DNA from 3 places in the Promicromonospora sp. NPDC050249 genome. Region 3 is predicted to be linked to each of the others. Evidence: predicted binding sites of a transcription regulator. Region 3 holds the regulator's gene; each other region holds the start of a gene.
The links. The regulator LexA, encoded in region 3, represses DNA repair genes until DNA is damaged. The targets are predictions, from matches to a motif close to TCGAACANNTGTTCGA.
Positions count from the first base shown of each region.

Region 1 (3,274 bases), on a different contig from region 3:
GCCAGATATCAGGACTGTATGCAGCTCGCCTTTACCCTGCAAGGAAAGAGTTGGAAACTTGCGAGTGTTCATTTACTGTTCAAGGGACATTCTTTTACCCACCGAGGCTACAATCATTAACTTTGGCTGAGCTCAGGTGGGGTGAGCCCCAGGTGCTCCCAGGCCGCGGGGGTCGCCACGCGGCCGCGCGGGGTGCGTCCGATCAGGCCCTCGCGCACGAGGTAGGGCTCGGCGACGGTCTCCACCGTCTCTGCCTCCTCGCCCACGGTCATGGCCAGCGTGGACAGGCCCACGGGCCCGCCGCCGAACCTGGTGCACAGCGCTGTGAGCACCGCACGGTCGAGGCGGTCGAGGCCGATGGGGTCGACCTCGTAGACCTCGAGCGCGGACCGCGCGGCGTGCAGGTCGAGACGTCCGTCGCCGCGTACCTGCGCCCAGTCGCGCACGCGGCGCAGCAGGCGGTTGGCGATGCGGGGGGTGCCGCGGGAGCGGCCGGCGATCTCGTGCGCCGCCGCGTGTTCCAGGTGTACGCCGAGCAGCCCGGAGGAGCGCAGGATGACGCGCTCCAGCTCCTCGGCCGAGTAGTAGTCCATGTGGCCGGTGAAGCCGAAGCGGTCCCGCAGCGGGGCGGGCAGCAGTCCGGAGCGCGTGGTGGCGCCGACGACGGTGAACCGCGGCAGTGCCAGCGGGATCGCCGAGGCGCCCGCACCCTTGCCGACGATGACGTCGACCCGGAAGTCCTCCATCGCGACGTACAGGAGCTCCTCGGCAGGGCGGGCCAGGCGGTGGATCTCGTCGATGAACAGCACGTCCCCCTCCTCCAGCGAGGACAGGACGGCGGCCAGGTCGCCGGCGTGCTGGATCGCGGGGCCGCTGGTGAGCCGCATGTGCGCGGCGAGCTCGGCCGCGATGATCATCGCCAGCGTGGTCTTGCCGAGCCCTGGCGGCCCGGACAGGAGGACGTGGTCGGGCGGATTACCGCGGGCGATGGCGGCCTGCAGCACCAGGGAGAGCTGGTCGCGCACCACCCGCTGGCCCACGAACTCGTCCAGACCCTTGGGCCTCAGCGCAGCCTCGGCGGCCCGCTCGATCTCGTCGGCGCTCGGCGCGACGATACGGTCCCGCTCCCCGGTCGTACCTGTCCCGGTGGACGAGCCCGCCGAGAACTCAGCCACGGTGTCCCCCCAGCAGGCGGAGCGCGGCCCGGAGCGTGGTCGCGACCTCGTCGGCCGTTATCGCGTCGGTCCCGGCGTCGGCGAGCACCTTCGCCACGGCGTCGTCGGCCTGTTTGGCGGGCCAGCCGAGACCCGCCAGGGCCTCGACCACACGCTCGGAGTGGTCGCCCACGTTCGCGGCGGGCTCGGTCGCCGAGCCCGCGCCCGTGAGCGCCCCCGACGGCGGCCCGAGCCGGTCCCCCAGCTCGAGGACTATGCGCTGCGCGCCCTTCCTGCCGATGCCCGGGACACGGGTCAGCGCGGCGAGGTCCTCCCCCGCGACCGCCCGGCGCAGCGCGTCCGGGGTATGCACGGCGAGCATCGCGAGCGCCAGGCGCGGCCCGACGCCGGACACGGTCTGCACCACCTCGAACACGTCGCGCTCGTCGGGGTCGCCGAACCCGTACAGCGTCATCGAGTCCTCGCGGACCACCATGCTCGTCGAGACGCCGGCCGTCTCGCCGACGCGCAGCGTGGCCAGCGTGGTGGGCGTGGCGTGCACGAGATAGCCGACGCCGCCGACGTCGACCACCGCGCGGTCCAGGCCCACATGGGCCACGGTTCCCGTCAGCGAGGCGATCACGGGGTCCCCCTTCTCGGGTCGTGGATGGGGGTCTCGATGATCCAGTTCCGGCGAGACCCACTCGAACAGTCGTGCGACGACCCTAACAAGCCGGACCACCCGGTCCCTCGCACCACGCCGCCACCACCCTCCGACCGCGCCCCTACCTGAGCGCGGGCCGGCACTGCTAGCGGCGGGGGCGCTGCTTCGCTGCCTGCTCCGCGGCGGCCCAGGCGCGCTGGGCCGGGGTGAGCTCGTGCCGGTCGCCGCCCTGCAGCGCGCCGGCGGGGCGCCACAGGTGGCAGACGGCGAGAGCCAGTGCGTCGGCGGCGTCGGCCGGCCGCGGCGCCTCGTCGAGGTCGAGGATGCGGGTGATCATCGTCGTCACCTGAGCCTTGTCGGCGCGGCCGGACCCGGTCACCGCCGCCTTCACCTCCGACGGTGTGTGCAGGGCGACGGGCACGCCCCGGCGGGCCGCTGCCACCATGGCCAGGCCCGCCGCCTGGGCTGTCCCCATCACCGTGCCGACGTTGTGCTGCGCGAACACCCGCTCGACCGCGACGACGTCGGGCACGTGCTCGTCGAGCCACAGGTCCAGGCCCTCGGCGATCTTGAGCAGCCGCAGGTCGGTGGACAGGTCCGGCTCGGAGCGGATCACCCCGACCGCGACCATCCGCGCCCGGCGCCCGGGCAGCGAGTCGACCACACCGATTCCGCACCTGGTCAGGCCGGGGTCGACCCCTAGTACGCGCATGGCGTCAGGTTCTCATGACGCCGGGCGGGGTCTCGACAGGCTCGACCAACGGGGCGGGCCCGACCAGCGGCTACGTCACTCCTCTTCGTCGAGGGCGGCCATGACCTCGTCGCTCGCGTCGAAGTTCGCGAAGACGCTCTGCACGTCGTCGCTGTCCTCGAGCGCGTCGATGAGGCGCATGATCTTGCGAGCACCCTCGACGTCCACCTCGACCTGCATGGAGGGGTGGAAGATCACGTCGGCGGAGTCGTACTCGATGCCCGCCTCCTGGATGGCCGTACGTACCGACACCAGGTCGGTGGCCTCGGTCAGGACCTCGATGACCTCGCCCTGGTCCGTCACGTCCTCGGCGCCGGCGTCGAGCGCGGCGAGCATGACCTCGTCCTCGCCCACGCCGTCGGCCTTCGGGACCACGATCAGGCCCTTGCGGGAGAACAGGTACGACACCGAGCCCGGGTCGGCGAGGTTGCCGCCGTTCCGGCTGAACGCGAGGCGCACCTCGGAGGCCGCGCGGTTCTTGTTGTCGGTGAGGCACTCCACCAGCACGGCGATGCCGTTGGTGCCGTAGCCCTCGTACATGATCGTCTGGTAGTCGACGGCGTCGGCGCCCTCGCCGGAACCGCGCTTCAGTGCGCGCTCGATGTTGTCGTTCGGCACCGACGACTTCTTCGCCTTCTGCACCGCGTCGAACAGCGTCGGGTTACCGGCGAGGTCGCCGCCGCCCGTGCGCGCCGCGACCTCGAT
Region 1 is NZ_JBFAKY010000002.1:7,481-10,754, forward strand. Features, by position in the region: gene ruvB (Holliday junction branch migration DNA helicase RuvB) at 117-1,115, opposite strand; gene ruvA (Holliday junction branch migration protein RuvA) at 1,168-1,797, opposite strand; gene ruvC (crossover junction endodeoxyribonuclease RuvC) at 1,964-2,530, opposite strand; gene AB0I32_RS01630 (YebC/PmpR family DNA-binding transcriptional regulator) at 2,606-3,274, opposite strand, start outside.
Region 1: the regulator LexA is predicted to act here: its motif matches at 1,859-1,874, upstream of ruvA (Holliday junction branch migration protein RuvA).

Region 2 (3,274 bases), on a different contig from region 3:
CGACGGATCCGAGTGCGTCGCCAGCCGCCTGCCCTTCCGACAGGCCTGCCCGGCTAGGCCGACCTGCCGGGTCCGCCGTTGGGTCGGCTCGTTGGGTCGGCCCGTTGGGTCGACCCGTTGGGTCGGCCGGTCAGTCAGTCAGTCAGTCGGTCAGTCAGTCAGGCGGCTTCGGGTGGCGCTTCGATGGGTTCGGGTAGTTGGATGCGGTGCCCGCGGGGGTCGGTGAAGGCCCACCCTGTTTCGAGCAGGGCACCGGCAGTGGTGTCGGCCGGGGCCTTCCCGGTCCAGTGCATGGTGATGCCCTTGGTGTCGACGAGCTGGTGGTGGTACCAGCACAGCAACGCACTGTTGGTCACCGAGGTGTCCCCACCGGCCGCCCAGTGGGTGATCGCGTGGTGGACCTCGCACCGTGACGGCGGCTGATCACATCCCGGATAGACGCAGTGCTGGTCTCGGGCAATGACAGCGCGTCGCATCTGCCCCGACACCGTCCGTTGTGCACGACCCACGTCCAGGACGGCGCCGTCGGGTCCGAACACGATCCGCGTCACCGCACTGTGACACGCCAACCGGCGCACCAGAGCGCGTGGGGCGCGGCCGCCGGTCTCGGTGAACACCGGACCACCAGGCGACAACAGCGTGGACAGTGTCGGCTCCGCGGTATCCCAGCCACCCAAGCCTCCACCCGGACTACCGGTCGAACTTCCACCCGGACTTCCGGCCGGACTACCGGTCGGGATTCCGGCCGCTGGGGCGGTGTTCACCGCGCCTGCATCGGCATCCGCAGCCGAGCTGGTGCCAGCACCAGCGCCAGGGCTGGTGCCGATGCCTGCACCTGCACCGGTGCAGGTGCCTGCGCCTGTGCCGGGGGCCTTCGCACCAGCGCCTGGGCGGTTGCCGCGGGTGGGTGCGGTCTGTCCGCAGGACAGGCACAGGCCGTCACGGGTGCGGGTGACCTGAGCGACGAACTCGTTCCAGGACACCGTCACGTTCAGGTGGGGTGCGATCGCCGCTCCTGGGGAGGCCTGGTTGGTGTCCAGCACCACCCGCGCCACATCCGCGAGGCCCTGTGCGCGACGCTGGGTCGTGGTGCGGGTGTCCTCCGCTGACGGGGCACCCATCATGGCGTTGATCGCGGTGGTGAGCTGCAGGCCGTGCTCGTCGGTGAGGAACCCGGCCACGTGATACCCACCGAACGTCTTGGACAAGTCCAGGAACTCGCCCTGAGCAGCCTTGTCATCATCGAGGTCGTCGGTGTCCGGGTCGGTGAGGGTCGCGAACCGGCGCGCCACCTTGCGGAACTGGTCCGCGTTCAACACATTCGCTTCGCGGAGGACCAGGCCCTCACCCGTGACCAAGGTCCCGTCCGCGACCGCACCCTCCAGCACCTGCGTGACCAGGCCGCGGGTGGCGGTGCCGTCCGGGTCCTCGGACGGGTCGGGGAAGTCGACCGGCACGGTCTGCACGAACTGTTCCGGTGTCGTGGTGTGACCCGTGCGGGTATCGATCAACCAGGCCAGCGCGTCGGTGCGGGTCTCGCTCGTGGGGGCGACCTCCGTCATCACCCTCGCGTGGTCCACACCCAGAGTTCCCGCGACGAGACGTTCCCGGGTGACCGGGAGGGCGGTGGTGAGGCGGCGCGCGATCGTCATGTCCTTACCCGCCGTGGACGCAGAGATCCCTTCACGCAGACGCAGCCAGGTCGTGAACGTGCGCGCCGTGCCACCCGAGCGCCACGAACCCTCATTCTCGATCCGGGGCAGCAGGGTGTAGCGCACCCCGTCCAACCGTCCGGTCAACCGACGGATCCGGGCATGCGCGTCGACCAGGCGGCCGATGCTCGGTGCGTCCCAGCCGGTCAGCGTCTCAAGGTCCGTGAGGGCGGTGAGGTGGTCGATCTCGTTCTCGATCCGGGTCAGCACGTCCTCGATCGAGGCCGCAGCAGGCAGACCGGCGGCGGTGCCACTGTTCGTCGTCTGCTCCACCATGCCCACCCCCTCCCATCCCGACGCTCGCCTCTAGTTCTCGCTTCCTTGTTATCTCCATTATCTCGAACAGTCGTACGTACCGCAGGGCGAAACTGAAATCTGTGGATAACCCTTCAGGGCAGCAGGGGGACGCCTCTTCGGATCTAGGCGCCCCGTCCCGACGCACTACCGAGACCAACAACCCACGCCGACCGCGCGCCACTGACCGCAGTCCCGCACCCCAGCTCAGCAGCACACCGTCAGAGGCGGACGATCGCCGCGGCAGGGTTCTCGATGGCGTCAGCGACGGAGCGCATGAAGCCCGCCGCCGTCCCGCCGTCGCAGACCCGGTGGTCGAAGACGAAGGACATCTGCGTGATCTTGCGCGGCACGATCTCGCCGTCGACCACCCACGGGCGGTCGATGATGCGGCCGAGGCCCAGCATCGCGACCTGCGGGTGGTTGATGATCGCCGCGCTGCCGTCGACCCGGAACCCGCCGTAGTTGTTCAGGGTGAACGTCCCCGCGGTGAGCTCCTCGGTGGTCGCCTTGCCTGCACGGGCGCGTGCGACGAGGTCGCGGAGAGCCACGTCGAGCTCGGTGGTGGTCATCGAGCCGGCGTCGAGCACTGCCGGGACGACCAGCCCGTGCTGCCCCTGGACGGCGACGCCGAGGTTGATGCCGCCGGGCAGGACGATCTCGTCGCGCTCCACGTCGAGCCTGGAGTTCAGCACCGGGTACTCCTTGAGCCCGGCGACGACGAACCGCGCGACGTAGGCAAGCAGGCCCGGCCCCGGATCGTCGGGAGTCCGGGCGGCCTCGCGCAGGTTCCAGAGCGCGGTCGCGTCGACGTCGACCCATACCGTCGCCTCGGGAATCTCCGCACGGCTCCGCGACAGCACCTTGGCAGCCGTCTTCTGGAAGCCGCTGAGCGCGATGCGCCGCTCCCCACGGTCCGGAACGCTCGGCAGGACGGCGGAAGAAGCGCTCGGCCTGGTCGCGGCGGTCGCAGAAGCGCTGGGCACGACGGCGGCAGTCCCCTGCGCCAGGGCCTCCGTCGCAGTCGCGGCCCGCGACGGCGTCAACGACGGCGCCTGCCGCGCCTCCTCGATGGCGGCCCACACGTCGGACCTGGTGACGACACCGCCGTCCCCGGTCGGCGCGATCGTGTGCAGGTCCAGCCCTGCCTCACGGGCGAGCCGCCGGACGATCGGCGAGATCACCTTCACCGGGCCGCCGCCGGACGTCGCAGCACCGACCGAAGCAGCACCGACCGAAGCAGCACCGACGCCCGGAGCCGCGGCGGA
Region 2 is NZ_JBFAKY010000046.1:25,043-28,316, reverse strand. Features, by position in the region: gene AB0I32_RS24910 (DUF222 domain-containing protein) at 159-1,988, opposite strand; gene AB0I32_RS24905 (dihydrolipoamide acetyltransferase family protein) at 2,228-3,274, opposite strand, start outside.
Region 2: the regulator LexA is predicted to act here: its motif matches at 2,051-2,066, upstream of AB0I32_RS24910 (DUF222 domain-containing protein).

Region 3 (3,274 bases):
TGCACCACGGCACACCCAGGTGCCAACATTTTTGGATTCCACCCAGGCCGACGCGGCCGACGACCGCGCGACGGGCCGCGCGGACTCCCTACGCCTGAGCGGCCGCCCGCTCGGCGCGCTCCGCACGGAGCGAGGTGATCGCGCTCTCGAAGTCCTCGAGCGAGTCGAACGCCTGGTAGACGCTCGCGAACCGGAGGTAGGCCACCTCGTCGAGCTCACGGAGCGGACCGAGGATGGCAAGGCCCACCTCGTACGCGTCGATCTCCGCGCTGCCGTTGCTCCGCAGGGTCTCCTCGACGCGCTGAGCGAGGATCGCCAGGTCGTCGTCGCTCACCGGGCGCCCCTGGCACGCCTTGCGTACACCCGCGGCGACCTTGTCGCGGCTGAACGGCTCTGTGGCGCCGGAGCGCTTGACCACGGACAGGCTCGCGGTCTCCACGGTGGTGAACCGTCGGTTGCAGTTCGGGCACTGCCGTCGGCGCCGGATCGACAGGCCGTCGTCGGCAGTCCGCGAGTCCACCACACGCGAGTCGGCGTGGCGACAGAACGGGCAGTGCATGCTCACTCCTGCGTGGTCGACCATCGACCGGAGGCCTCCGGTCGCGCCCCGACCGTAAGCGGGCAAACCACCCCCTTGCAACATAGCCGCAACATTCGTCCGCGAATCGAGGCCTTCGGTCACTCCTTGGGTAGGAGCAACAGCTCCCCGACGCGCAGGGTGCCGGTCGACATCTCGTTCAGCTCCTGCAGCCTGCCGACCGCGTGCCGGACGTCCTCGCCAGGCCTCGCGACCTCCTGGGCGAAGCCCCAGAGCGTCTCTCCCGGCTGCACCGCATGCACCCGGACCTCTGTGGGCTCCCCCGGGGAGCTGGCGACCGCCGTCGCCCCCCACGTGACCATCGGTGCGAGCAGGAGCATGGCCAGGAGCACGAGGACCACCCGGCCGCGCCGCGTGAGCCGCAGGCCGGCCAGGCCCAGCCGGTCGGCGAGCGTGCGCCCCTCCGCCGGGGTGTACGCACGGACCGCAGCTGGTCCGGCCGCCGGTGCATACGCCCGGCCATACGACGGCACATACGCCTGTTCATACGTCGGGGTGTACTGCCGCAGCGGGATCACGTCCCCCATGGCCCCTCCTCGAAGAGTGACTGAGCTTCTGTCGTTCATACAAGCGTTCGTCGAACGCCCGTACCATTGTGTAGCACGGGACACCGTCCATGTCGAGACACGCTCGAACATTCGTTTGAGCCGAGCGCGTTTGTGACCTAGAGTGGGTACCGCACAGGAGAACATTTGTCGGAACGGGAGGGGCACGGGCATGACGGGACGGGACGGGACCAGCGACACGAGAGCCGTCGACACGGCAGCCTCCGGCGTCGCCACGCTGGACACGCCAGCCGACAAGGCGGTCGCTGACGTGCACACGATCTCGCCGACAGACCGCCTCACCGAACGGCAGCGCCTCGTGCTGGACACGATCCGGCAGTCGTTCGAGACGCGGGGCTACCCGCCGTCGATGCGTGAGATCGGCGAGGCCGTCGGGCTGGCCAGTCCGTCGAGCGTCAAGCACCAGCTCCAGATGCTCGAGAAGAAGGGCTTCCTGCGTCGCGACCCCAACCGGCCGCGCGCCATGGAGCTCGTGGAGCCGATGGCCGAGCAGGTCGACAAGCCGACGCGCGGCGAGATCCACTGGCCCGAGCCGCGCCGTAGCGGCCAGGTCCACTGGGGCGGCTCGGTGCCCGACGACGCCAGCACTCCCCCGCCGTCATACGTGCCGCTCGTGGGCCGTATCGCTGCCGGTGGCCCCATCCTTGCCGAGCAGGTCGTCGAGGACGTGTTCCCCCTCCCCCGCCAGCTGGTGGGCGACGGCGAGCTGTTCCTCCTCAAGGTCGCCGGCGACTCGATGGTCGACGCAGCGATCTGCGACGGGGACTGGGTGGTCGTGCGGCAGCAGAACGTCGCGGAGCAGGGCGAGATCGTCGCCGCCATGATCGACGGCGAGGCGACGGTCAAGACGTTCAAGCAGACCGACGGTCACGTCTTCCTGCTGCCGCAGAACCCGGCCTACGAGCCCATCCCGGGTGACGAGGCCCAGATCCTGGGCCGCGTGGTCGCCGTACTGCGCAGCCTCTGACGAGACCGCGAAGTAGAGCGCCTGTCCGCCCTGCGCAACGCTTGGCGTGCGTAGGGCGGACAGGCGCTCTACTTCGCGGTGTCGTCAGAAGCCGAATCGCCTCTGCACGGCCCGCACGCTCTCCGCTGAGGCACGAAGGCCGGCCAGCTCGTCGTAGGACATCGGCACCAGCACGTTGTCCGTGACACCCCGCCGGTCCACGAGCGACGGCACGGACAAGCACACGTCGCTGATGCCGTGGTAGTCCTCCAGCAGCGACGACACCGGCATGATCCGGCCCTCGTCGTTGAGCACCGCCTCGATGATGCGGGTAGCAGCCAGGCCGACGGCGTAGTTGGTCGCCCCCTTGCCGGAGATGATCCGGTACGCCGAGTCGACCACCTCGTGGTGCACCTCCGTACGCACCGCCGCGTCGAGCGGCGGGTTGCCGCCCAGCGGCTCCCAGTCGAGCAGCGGCACGCCGCCGATCGACGCCGAGCTCCACAGCGCGATCTCCGAGTCGCCGTGCTCTCCGGCGATGTACGCGTGCACGTTCCCCACCGCCACGCCACAGCGTTCCGCGAGCACCACACGCAGCCGGGAGGAGTCAAGGACCGTGCCGCTGCCGAACATCCGCTCCCGCGGCAGGCCGGAAATCTTGAGCGCCGCGTAGGTCACGACGTCGACCGGGTTGGTCACCAAGACGTACGTGGCGTCCGGCGCGACCTCGACGAGGCCGGGCAGGATGTCGCGCATCAGCCCGATGGTCCCCTCGGCGAGGTCGATCCGGGTCTGCCCGGGCTTCTGCTTCGCCCCCGCGGTCACGACGACGACGTCGGCGTCCGCGCACACTGCGACGTCGTCGGAGCCGATCACCTGCGCCTGGGGCGTGAACATGAGGCCGTGCTGGAGGTCGAGCACCTCCGCCTCGACCTTCGCCCGGTTCACGTCATGCAGGGCGATGGTCCGCGCCGCGCCCCGCGCGAGTGCGGCGAAGGCCAGCGTCGAGCCCACCGCGCCCGCACCCACCACGGCGAGCTTGGTGGTGCGAGCGCCGGAGGACCGTGCGGCCGGGGTGTCCGAGAGGGCTGCCATGCCCCCCAGGCTAGGTGTCGAGCCTCGCCAGCGCGGCACGGACCAGCGCAGAGTCGGTGGTCGGCCAGA
Region 3 is NZ_JBFAKY010000001.1:212,077-215,350, forward strand. Features, by position in the region: gene nrdR (transcriptional regulator NrdR) at 89-559, opposite strand; gene AB0I32_RS00955 (LysM peptidoglycan-binding domain-containing protein) at 679-1,125, opposite strand; gene lexA (transcriptional repressor LexA) at 1,316-2,131, shown strand; gene AB0I32_RS00965 (L-lactate dehydrogenase) at 2,216-3,205, opposite strand; gene AB0I32_RS00970 (ATP-dependent DNA helicase) at 3,216-3,274, opposite strand, start outside.